DNA from 2 places in the Paenibacillus sp. MER 99-2 genome. Region 2 is predicted to be linked to the other one. Evidence: a T-box and tRNA genes for the amino acid it is inferred to sense, from the RefSeq annotation. Region 2 holds a T-box; the other holds one or more tRNA genes.
The links. The T-box of region 2 lies ahead of trpS (tryptophan--tRNA ligase). A T-box ahead of a tRNA ligase gene usually reads a tRNA of that ligase, here a tRNA-Trp.
Positions count from the first base shown of each region.

Region 1: it has a tRNA-Trp gene. The T-box ahead of trpS (tryptophan--tRNA ligase) is inferred to sense a tRNA for this amino acid. The anticodon was not compared.

Region 1 is NZ_JAMAUZ010000012.1:16-5,609, reverse strand. Features, by position in the region: gene M3636_RS29875 (helix-turn-helix domain-containing protein) at 1-2,185, shown strand, start outside; gene M3636_RS26860 (class I SAM-dependent methyltransferase) at 2,452-3,378, opposite strand; tRNA gene M3636_RS26855 (tRNA-Leu) at 3,932-4,010, opposite strand; tRNA gene M3636_RS26850 (tRNA-Cys) at 4,042-4,115, opposite strand; tRNA gene M3636_RS26845 (tRNA-Gly) at 4,125-4,199, opposite strand; tRNA gene M3636_RS26840 (tRNA-Gln) at 4,204-4,278, opposite strand; tRNA gene M3636_RS26835 (tRNA-His) at 4,294-4,366, opposite strand; tRNA gene M3636_RS26830 (tRNA-Trp) at 4,394-4,467, opposite strand; tRNA gene M3636_RS26825 (tRNA-Tyr) at 4,474-4,559, opposite strand; tRNA gene M3636_RS26820 (tRNA-Thr) at 4,565-4,640, opposite strand; tRNA gene M3636_RS26815 (tRNA-Phe) at 4,656-4,731, opposite strand; tRNA gene M3636_RS26810 (tRNA-Asp) at 4,823-4,900, opposite strand; tRNA gene M3636_RS26805 (tRNA-Met) at 4,926-4,999, opposite strand; tRNA gene M3636_RS26800 (tRNA-Val) at 5,017-5,092, opposite strand; tRNA gene M3636_RS26795 (tRNA-Glu) at 5,161-5,232, opposite strand; tRNA gene M3636_RS26790 (tRNA-Ser) at 5,250-5,341, opposite strand; tRNA gene M3636_RS26785 (tRNA-Asn) at 5,345-5,420, opposite strand; partial or broken rRNA gene M3636_RS26780 (23S ribosomal RNA) at 5,493-5,594, opposite strand, start outside.
Region 2 is NZ_JAMAUZ010000001.1:1,498,357-1,503,950, forward strand. Features, by position in the region: gene M3636_RS06765 (alpha/beta hydrolase) at 1-377, shown strand, start outside; gene M3636_RS06770 (NAD(P)/FAD-dependent oxidoreductase) at 447-1,664, opposite strand; gene M3636_RS06775 (GerAB/ArcD/ProY family transporter) at 1,766-2,896, opposite strand; T-box leader at 3,051-3,303, shown strand; gene trpS (tryptophan--tRNA ligase) at 3,373-4,359, shown strand; gene M3636_RS06785 (AraC family transcriptional regulator) at 4,420-5,594, opposite strand, start outside.

The DNA.
Region 1 (5,594 bases), on a different contig from region 2:
TGTACAATCTCTGGCTTCACCTCAACTAAGTCCAAAGCCGGCTATTGCGAACAAATTGCAATCCGAGTTTCAACATATGAGATCCTGGGAGCCGTTAATGGATATTACACTTGTTAACCAAACTCAGGATTGGCTTATCGATCATGCAGGCCTTTATCTGAATACGGATTTCCCACTGTCTCTACCTATGAAAGACTTATTGTCAAATACGCTCACATCAGGTTGGCAACTTGTCCCGTCCTCTGTCTTTAACAACCAAGAGCGGATGAAGAGTTCTGGCTGTAATTATCACATTGCACTAGCTAGATCGATCCAAACGAAAAATGATTCAACAAACTCGGCGCTTATTGCTGGAATACCTGCGTGTTCACTACAGACGCCTATTGAGTCAGTGGATGCGAGTTCATCCACTTCAGGACTAATCATAATTAATCGTGAACAACGTATCATTGCACATCCAGACCCAAGCTACATGGGTAAGCCTTTAGCAGCGACTGGCTTAATTTATAGTGACACTGGAGTAAGCTTGAGTGAGCAGCTCTCTCCTGCCTCGCTTCCAGCATCCTCCTCCTACGGTGAGCTGCGCACGTCAGATCAGCACTATTCCATGGTATACGCCCAATCCCCATTAAAAGGATGGAGCTATATTCTGATTACGCCAATGAATGTCCTGAACCGTGAGTATATTCAAGTCGCACTACACACGATGTATATCAGTATGGGAATGTTACTTCTTTCTCTACTGCTTTCCTGGCTAGGTTCAAAGCGAATGCACACACCTATTCGTAGACTTCTCTCTCAAATTGGTATTCATGATCAAGTAGCGGCAACAGCTACAGGTTCACTGCAAGGGGCGAAATCGGCGCTCTCCATGGATGAATTCGAACAGATCAGAGCTGGGGTCTCTCAATTATCCGCATCCCGTTCTCAGCTTGAGCACAAGTTGAATCATTATGTGATGCAGACACGTAGCCATTTCTTAATGAATATATTTCTGGGAAAATATCCACCCATTAAGCTACAACACATCTTGAATGAACAAGGATATGCCTCTCAGCTCAAGCAATGGCAACATATTTCCGTTATAACGATACAAGCAGATCTTGTGAATCATACAAAATATAGCCCACAAGACCGGGAACTGCTCCTGTTTGCTATTCAAAACATGCTAGAGGAGACCATCTTGCCCGAGATGCAACTGCTTCCGATCTTAATCGAGCAGACGGTTGTAACCGCCATTGGAACCTATGAATCTGATCCAGATGAGTTTACGAAGCAACTATATGCTCAAACTGAGCAACTGCAAAGGCGAGTTGAAGATCTACTCAGTCTACAGGTAAGCATCGGCATCAGTCAGCCTTATTCTACCCTATTGGAAGTCCATCAAGCTTACAATGAGGCTATGGAGGCTCTCCAGCATCGTCTCAAATTAGGAACTGGCGTTATTATCCCATATGAAACAGTTAAGACTCATATTTCTCATTGGTCACTGGCTTACCCGGAGTCATTCGAGTATGAATTAATTCAAGCGATGCATTCCGTAGATGACGCTGAAGCTAATTCTATGCTCCATCAGCTACTTGAGTATGTATTTCATATGGAATCGACACCAGATGAGTATCAATTGATATTGATGCGATTGCTCACACGTATTCTGTTAATGATGCAGGAAGTCGGCATACCCCTCGGGCAGATTACAACCGGACAGGGCAGTATATTCAAAGAACTCTTTACACTACAGTCTGCAGCTGAAGTCGAACAATGGTTTACTCAACGTATTATCATGCCAATTATAACTATTCTCAAAGAACGACAGTATGCGCAGTACCAACATATTTCTGAGAAAATGATTGCTCTTATCCAGCAGAGTTATGATACAGATCTTACATTAGAGGAGTGTGCTACCCTTCTCCACTATAATGCCAATTATCTAAGTGGTGTATTTCGCAAGGAAACAGGGTGCTCCTTCAGTGAGTACCTCACCAAGCATCGATTTACGATAGCGAAGAAGTGGTTAGAAGAGACCGATTTAACGGTAAAGGATATTGCGGCTCGGCTCCGGTATAACAACCCTCAGAACTTTATTCGTTCTTTCCGTAAGTGGGAGGGTATCACACCTGGACAATACCGGGAACGTAAACGTCGTGCTGGCTATGTACAAGAAAGCCGCTCATTAGGAAAATAAGTTTGCATTGGTGCCAAAATCATTACACCGACGCGACAGTCAGGAGATACACTCGGTGCGGCTATCTAATCTATCTCATCACAATACGTGTATACCGTCTGTTCGTTATTGGAGATCGGAGATGACGGAAAGGGTCGGAAATGAAAGCAAAAAGGAGCAGATCAAAGGAGCAGATCATCTGCTCCTTTTTTATTTTAATAACACTCATTAACATTACTTACTTGATATTCTTCAATAACAATCATTGTTATTATGAGATACTTATTTTATTTGTTTGTGAGAACCTTCATGTTTGGCTGCTCCAACTGAATCAGAATTTTACCAAACCGTCCTCCTCTTAAGAACGTCACCGTTCCTTTATTGTATGTCTCTCTAATGTATTGCTCAGCCAAGCTAAGGGATTGTTCGTCCGTTGGTAGACCATACGTATTCAGCCATTCAGGTAGCTTCTGTACAACTTCTTCCACAGGCAGTTCAATGGTATTCACTTCCTTGGTAATTAGCGTTGTATAGGAGTAACCCCTCAGATAGAGCAACTGTTGAATGAATCCCATATCACTTGGTTTAAATGGTGTCTCCACCTGAAGCACTTTTCTTAGTTCATCAATCAGTGTGTGCTCCCGTTGTCCAGCCATCGTACTGATATACACATACTTACGGGCAGAATTAATGGCCTGCTCAATCGTCTCCCAATCGGACATAGCTGGACACATCGATGCAAAAGCAACATCGTACTTTTTCCTCCACCCTTTTTGCTCAATAGATATTTCTTCAAACCGCTCGCACACGATTTCAATCTTGGATGTCAAAGCTGCTGGAATTGTCTCCTTCATCAAGGAAACGAGTAGCTCAGAAGGTTCGACCGCGGTTACGCTTGCACCCTTCTCTGCGAACGGGATTGTGAAAATGCCAGAAGCTGCCCCAATATCTAAAACCGACATTCCTTCAAAATCTACACCTTGATTCTCGATCCATCCCATAATGCGCTCAGAGCGTGCTTTCCCCTCTGTTGTAAAGGATTGCTGATGATACTCTTTAGCCCATCTCTCAAAAGCTTCTGCTGTATCAAAAGGGGCGCTTGGCTTTTTATATTTGGGACTCCTCGGTCTATTCTTCCAAGCCTCTTCCCACACAGAAAGGTCAAATAATCCTTGGGTAATATCTAATTCTTTGCTTGGTATCACTTCTGTCATCTCTACACACTCCATTTCTTCATTCAGATTATTAGATCCACTTCATTGATTTAACTCATATTTGTACAAGGATTCATATAAGGAAATAACTCAGACATGATTTCATGACGTCATGAAGTTGATATTGTATGGCTTCGAGGCTTTACCACGTAGAGACTCTACGACTTAGAAACTTGATGATATTTAAACTTTTCGAATTAACTTCATCTTTCCTACTTATAGCTCAGATGTTTTTTTTTAATAAATATAAATATGAATATGAATACAAATACAAATATAAAGGAGTCATTATATCTTTAATTAGATGCAGCAGCATATCAATGATAACTCCTTTGTACCCACATCATTATTAGTTAATATAAGTAGAGCATTCAAGTTGATTAAGGACTTTACTTATCTATAATATACCCAATGCCAGATTACGTCAATATACAGACAACAGAAATGACTGAACGGATATAGTTTCAACTTACACATCATTGAACATTAAGTATTCTCTCTTTACAAAAAGAACCCTATGAATTGCAAGTGCAATCCATAGGGTTCTACGTTATACCGGCGAGAGGACTCGAACCTCCACGGTTTCCCACTCGATTTTGAGTCGAGCGCGTCTGCCATTCCGCCACGCCGGCACATATTCTTTTCACATACTGAGAAAATAACTGGAGGCGCCACCCAGATTCGAACTGGGGATAAAGCTTTTGCAGAGCTGTGCCTTACCACTTGGCTATGGCGCCGTATTAATTTGGAGCGGAAGACGGGAATCGAACCCGCGACCCTCGCCTTGGCAAGGCGATGCTCTACCGCTGAGCCACTTCCGCATAATGGCTGGGGATATAGGATTTGAACCTATGCATGACGGAGTCAAAGTCCGTTGCCTTACCGCTTGGCTAATCCCCATAGACAAAACAAAGGGGCGATCGAGGGGAATTGAACCCCCGAATGCCGGATCCACAAACCGGTGCGTTAACCACTTCGCCACGATCGCCATATATACTATACTTTTAAAATTAATTGGCAGGGGCAGCAGGAATTGAACCCACACCAACGGTTTTGGAGACCGTTGTTCTACCTTTAAACTATGCCCCTAAAAACTGGTGGAGGATGATGGATTCGAACCACCGAACCCGTACGGGAGCAGATTTACAGTCTGATGCGTTTGGCCACTTCGCTAATCCTCCATAAGTGGTGCCGGCGAGAGGACTTGAACCCCCAACCTACTGATTACAAGTCAGTTGCTCTACCAGTTGAGCTACACCGGCGTATTAAGTTATAAATGGTGGCTCGGGACGGAATCGAACCGCCGACACGAGGATTTTCAGTCCTCTGCTCTACCGACTGAGCTACCGAGCCATAATAAAGTTCAAACTTAAATGTTACACTTTACCTTGGGCGTCGGTGCCTTATATCAGATCTAGTGAACAGTTTCCTCATGTGGGAAATATGGCGGAACCGACGGGATTCGAACCCGCGATCTCCTGCGTGACAGGCAGGCATGTTAGGCCAACTACACCACGGTTCCAGATCACTTTCGTAAGAAAGTATAATTGCGGGGGCAGGATTTGAACCTGCGGCCTTCGGGTTATGAGCCCGACGAGCTACCGGGCTGCTCCACCCCGCGTCGTTATAAAAGATATATGGTGGAGGCTGAGGGGATCGAACCCCCGACCCTCTGCTTGTAAGGCAGATGCTCTCCCAGCTGAGCTAAGCCTCCGAATAACACATTTATGATCTTAACATAAAACCGCTATTAAAATCAACTTCTTTTTTTGAAGAAAAGAATGACCCGTAGGGGATTCGAACCCCTGTTACCTCCGTGAAAGGGAGGTGTCTTAACCCCTTGACCAACGGGCCTTGCTAAAAAAATTATCTGGCGGAGAGAGAGGGATTCGAACCCTCGAGACGCTTGTGACGCCTACACGATTTCCAATCGTGCTCCTTCGGCCAGCTCGGACACCTCTCCATATGGCTCCCCGAACAGGGCTCGAACCTGTGACAACTCGATTAACAGTCGAGTGCTCTACCAACTGAGCTATCAGGGAATATAATACATCCAGAGTGTTGTTCTCTGAAAACTAGATTCGAAACGAAAGTCTGCGACTAGAACGTGCTAATTGGATAAGCCCTCGACCGATTAGTACTGGTCAGCTCCATGCATTACTGCACTTCCACCCCCAGCCTATCTACCTCGTCGTCTTCAAGGGGTCTTACATACT
Region 2 (5,594 bases):
AAGCATATGTAATTGGTGGTCATTCACTTGGTGGCGCATTTGCTTCACGCTATGCTGCGGAGCATGCGGATCAGCTTGAGGGAATTTTCTACTTGGCTTCCTACGCTGACGACGGTGGCAGCTTGAATGATACCCATTTATCTGCATTGCAAATTACAGGAACCGATGATGGCGTATTGAACTGGGAAGAATGGGAGAAAACAAAAACCAATCTTCCGAAGGATACGACATTTGTCAGCATAGATGGAGGAAACCACGGACAATTCGGATCGTATGGCATGCAAAAGGGAGATCCTACACCTGAAATCACTGAGGATGAGCAGCTCAAACAAGTCGTTCAAGCGCTGGATAACTGGTTCAACTCGTTTAACAAGTAAAGCGAAAAAGGCCCGAATGAGTGAACCTGCGTGGTTACCATTTGAGCCTTTTTTTATTATAGAAGCTGGTTAGTGAGCGATAAGTGGTCTACTTTGCAGATAGATATCCCAATCGGGACTTGATCCTGTTACGATTTTATCGGCAACGATTTTGGCTAACACACCGTTATACACCGTGCCATTATCTCCGTATGCCATAATGACATAACAATGTGGGTATGATTCATATTGACCGATTATAGGTAACCCGTCGTGTGTTCCCCCGTAGAAAGCTCCCAAATAATATTCCGGTTCTGCCGGAATGTCCGGAAACAATTGATTAAACTCATGAATGAGTTTGTCTTTACTTGCTATAAGCTTAGAATCCCTTGTTGTGGCATAGGCAGTATCCTTGTCCATACCTCCGATAATTATTCGATTATCTGGCGTTGTGCGCATGTAGACATAGGGGCGGGCGGTTTCCCATATTAATGTTCGTTTATACCAGCTCGACCAATCTTCAATGGGCTTGGTAATGACAGCATAAGAGCTCGCGAGCGAGGCATTTTTCTCCACTTTAAACTCACGATCTTCATAACCGGCGGCGATGATAACATGTGTTGCCCGAATTTCATGACGCTCCTTGGTGTAGAAAACGGCATAGTCCTGTTCAAAGCGTTTACCTGTTATTTCCGTATTTTCGTACATTAAACCGCCATTAGATGTTACTTTCTCAAGCAGCCCATATACGAACTTTAGCGGATTCATCTCAGCATCATCATAATAGTACAGAGCGCCTGCTTTTTGAAAAGGGTACGACTGCTTGATACGATCTTCATCCCACAGATCAACCTTGAATCCGTATTTCTGAAGCAAAGCATATTCTTCGTTTAGAGAAGAGACATCTTCCTTGTCGCTTGCATAGTACAAGCTGTCACGTCTGATAAAGTCCGGATCAATAGGCAGCTGGCTACTGAGTCGCTCAATGTCATTGATCGATTTTTCACATAGTTTAAGATGACGAGCAGCCATTTCTTCACCAAAGGAATTACATAGCGATACAAAGCTCTTCTCACCGGCATATTGAATCAGAGCTGTATTGGTGCTGGTGCTACCTTCTCCAGCTTTTCTTTTGTCCACGATCACTACTTTTAAACCTTGTTCACTAAGGATGTTCGCGCACTGGGCACCTGAACTGCCAGCACCAATAATGAGTACATCACAGGATAGGTCTTCTTCTAGCTTAGGATAAGAGGGTGGGTTAACAACCGTTGTTGGCCAGTACAATTTTCCACTTTGCAGATCCATACCAAGTCTCCCTTATATATAATTCGGTATGTAGTATTAGCATTATGATGCAGCCCGATGCAACGATGTAATAACCATTAACACCTATGAATGGATTGGCTTTAGCCTGAATTTAAACCAGAGCCTTCATTAGACGATTGCTTACCTCCTTTTTTACGAATGATGCTGATGATCAGCAGCAGTAATGGCATCAGACCAAATAAAAAGAGGGTCATATTTCCAAGAAAATCACCTAATGCGAACGTTTCTTCCAGATTTTTCGGTAAATAGGCGATGATATATAGCACAGGCAGCAACGCATATTCCAGACCTGTGATATTTTTGAGACGAAACAAATCTCGAATACCCACGGCGGCAAAATAGTGCTTAAACGCATACGTTGCAAAAATTTGCATGAGCCAGAAGACGATAAAAAGCGATTCGTACCGCTCAAAAAATACGCCTTCAATTTCGAAGCTACGTACCATGTCAAATGTTGGCCAAGTACGAGTCTCAATGCCTGGCAAAGACAAATTTCCTACGACCATGACAATGGTAACCAGATAAATGATGGTACAGATAAGAATGCTATATATAGCAGCTTTATTGCTGGCTTTGACGTCTGCCATGAGTGCTGTAATGATCAATAACACTTCATAACCGGAATAAGACAGAAAGGAAGGCTTAATTCCTTTTAGTACAGGCAGAATCCCTTCACCTAGAAGCGGTCTGAGATTACTAAGCTCAAACATTCTGCTGCTTAGAACAAAAACGACTGCTAACAATAAGAGGGTGACGGGTAATACAATTTCAAAAACACGGATGATTACTTTAAGACCACCGCTAATCATGTAAATACCGATCCATAAGCTGACCATAATGGTAACCCAGCTTGGTGTACGTTCAAGAATGTACATGCTTGTAATTTCAGCCATCACTCGAACTTCGAATGAACACAGAATAACAAAATACATAATAATCAACAGTCCAATAAGATAGGAAACCCATTTACCTGTAATTTCAGGTGTAAACTCAAAAACGGATTTGCCAGGAAATCGGCGACAAAGTGTAACGAGTAAAACACTTACTAATGCTACTAATACACCTGACAAGATGATGGAAATCCACACATCTGGTGTTTTTACTGCTTTACTAATTGTGCGAGGTAGTGTTAAAATTCCGGCTCCAAGGATCGAATTAATAACGACAATGACTACCCCAGATGTGCTGATCTTCGATCCGGACTGCTTCATGATCTCACCCCAAGCTGGAAAATTTTTTAGTAGCATTCCCCAGTGTAGCTTTTTTATGTAAAATGGGGTTTGGTGATGTACATCGTGATTTACCTTGTAAATTGAAGCTTGATTTTTGCTTTACATTCGGATAATATGTATTTTAATTTAGTAATAGTTAGCAATGAATGGAAAGAGTAATTGCATTGAATCGTCCAAGCGAGCCGGCGAATGGTGAGAGGTCCGGTACGAGAATGTGTAATGAATGGGTCCATTCGCTTCAATCCGAACTTCGCATGGCGATCAGTAGGCGTTGACGGTATCCCTCCGTTATCCATGGGCACCCTGTTAGTCGTTTTGACAGGTGTGAGTGCAGCCGAGAGGCTGAATTCGGGTGGTATCGCGGAGTCTAACACTTCGTCCCTTTTAGGGATGGAGTGTTTTTTGTTTTTCATCTGTTAGGTAATGAGAATTTCAGTGAACTAGGAGGAATGACAATGAAACAGAGAATTTTATCGGGTATTAAGCCGAGCGGTGACTTGAACATTGGAGGGTATGGTGGTGCTTTAAGTCAATTTATTAAGTATCAACATGAGTTTGAGTGCTTTTTCTTTATACCTGATCTACATGCGATCACGGTGTATCAAGATCCAGAAGAATTACGGCGGCGGTCACGAGAAATTGCAGCATTTTATATTGCGGCAGGTGTAGATTCTGCTAAAGCATGCATATTTCTTCAATCCCAGGTTGCAGCGCATCCTGAGCTTTCATGGTTGCTGGAAACGCAGGCTAGCTTTGGAGAGTTGAGTCGGATGACACAATTCAAGGATAAATCAGAGGGCAAAGATGTTGTCAGCTCTGCGCTGTTTACCTATCCCGTCCTAATGGCCGCGGACATTCTACTCTACCAGGCGACACATGTACCCGTAGGGGAAGACCAGAAGCAGCATTTGGAACTAACGCGTGATTTAGCCGAACGGTTCAATCATCGCTTTGGTGAAACATTCACCCTACCTGAGCCCATTATTCAAGAGATTGGATGCCGGATCATGGGACTGGATAACCCGTCGAAGAAAATGAGTAAAAGCAACCCGAATCTTAGCAGTTATGTGCTGCTCTTAGACTCACCTGAGATAATCAAGAAGAAATTTGCTCGTGCAGTCACGGATTCTGAAGGAAGCCTATATTACAATTGGGAGACGAAACCTGCCATTAGCAACTTAATTGAAATCTACTCTGTATTCTCAGACGAATCAATAGAGAACGTTGTGAAAAAATTCGACGGACAGGGTTATGGTACATTCAAAAAAGAATTAGCTGAACTGGTCGTTGAGAAATTAGTCCCGCTTCAGAATCGATTCAAGGAAATCGTGAACTCGGCACAGTTGGATGCGATTCTTAAGGATGGTGCTGAACAAGCAGCCATTCAGGCGAACATTACACTTACCAAAGCGAAACAGGCGATGGGGTTAATCACATTTTAGATAACACATTATTTCTATTGCTATATCAATTGAACAAACACGAGGTTCTTTCCATATATCCTAAAGTATTCTCCTTTGTATTTTCGGATTTGTGAAGATCGATGGTAGAACAGACAATAACCTTTCACGGGTGATTGGATCGTCATAGTTCCAAATAGAATCTAACCAGTGAACGTTGTAAGGTGACGATTTTTCTGAAAATAACGGAGTGATAAATTGCAGGTCTGATGGATTGGACAGTACAAAGTTGCGGTCGCTTAGGTACCGGCTAATTTGATTAAGTTCAATTTGCACCCACAGCATACCCTCTTGAATGAAGTGGTTAACAGGTGCAGGGGGACGAAAGCCAAGGGATTCATATAACGTAGCCGCAAACCCGTTTTGCCCCATGACATAGACTTTTTTGCCCAATACAAGATATACCGTAGCGTGTTCTCCCACATGATATTGATCGGATAATTGACGCCGTAGACGCCGTATATTTGCCTCATATCGGTTAATCCACTGTTCTGCTACTTTATTTCGATTAAAAAGATCGGCGATGTAAAGTAACCGTTCGTAGGTGGTGTTTCTACCAGAATATACAATAGTTGGCGCTATGGCATCTAATTGTGACAGTTGACGTTCACAATAATTGCCTAACAGCATAAGATCCGGTTTTAACGGTGAAACCTGCTCCGGGGATGCTTGTAATCCGATATCTAAAATGCTGTGCAGCTTGTTTTTGTATATAACTTGCGACTTCATCGTAGCAATACCTGCTCCAATTGGCATAATGCCAATGGCAAGCAACTCACCGATTGTATTGGTTCCAGTTGCAACGATGCGATTAGTCGTTTCGGGAAGCTGTACCTTCCGACCAAGAGAATCAGTAACAATTCTTAGGTGAGTACGCGAAAAAATATTGGCAAACTCACGTGGTGCATAGCCTGTGAATTGATGAAAGCGCCGGCTAAAGTAGTATTCATCCTTAAATCCGACTTGCTTCGCGATTTCTCGTAATGTTTCAGACGAACGAAGCAACAGGTTTTTGGCATGCTTTACGCGCAGTTCTGTCAAATATTCAATCGGTTGTTTACCAGTAATTGTCTTGAATTTTTTGCTGTACTGCCATCGAATCATTCCTGTCATCTCGGCTAGGTATTCTACTGTCAATTCTTTGTTATAATGCTGCTCCATGTGCAGCAAGGATTGGTGTACTGCTTTTTCCTGATCTACTGAAGGGTTAGCTTGCT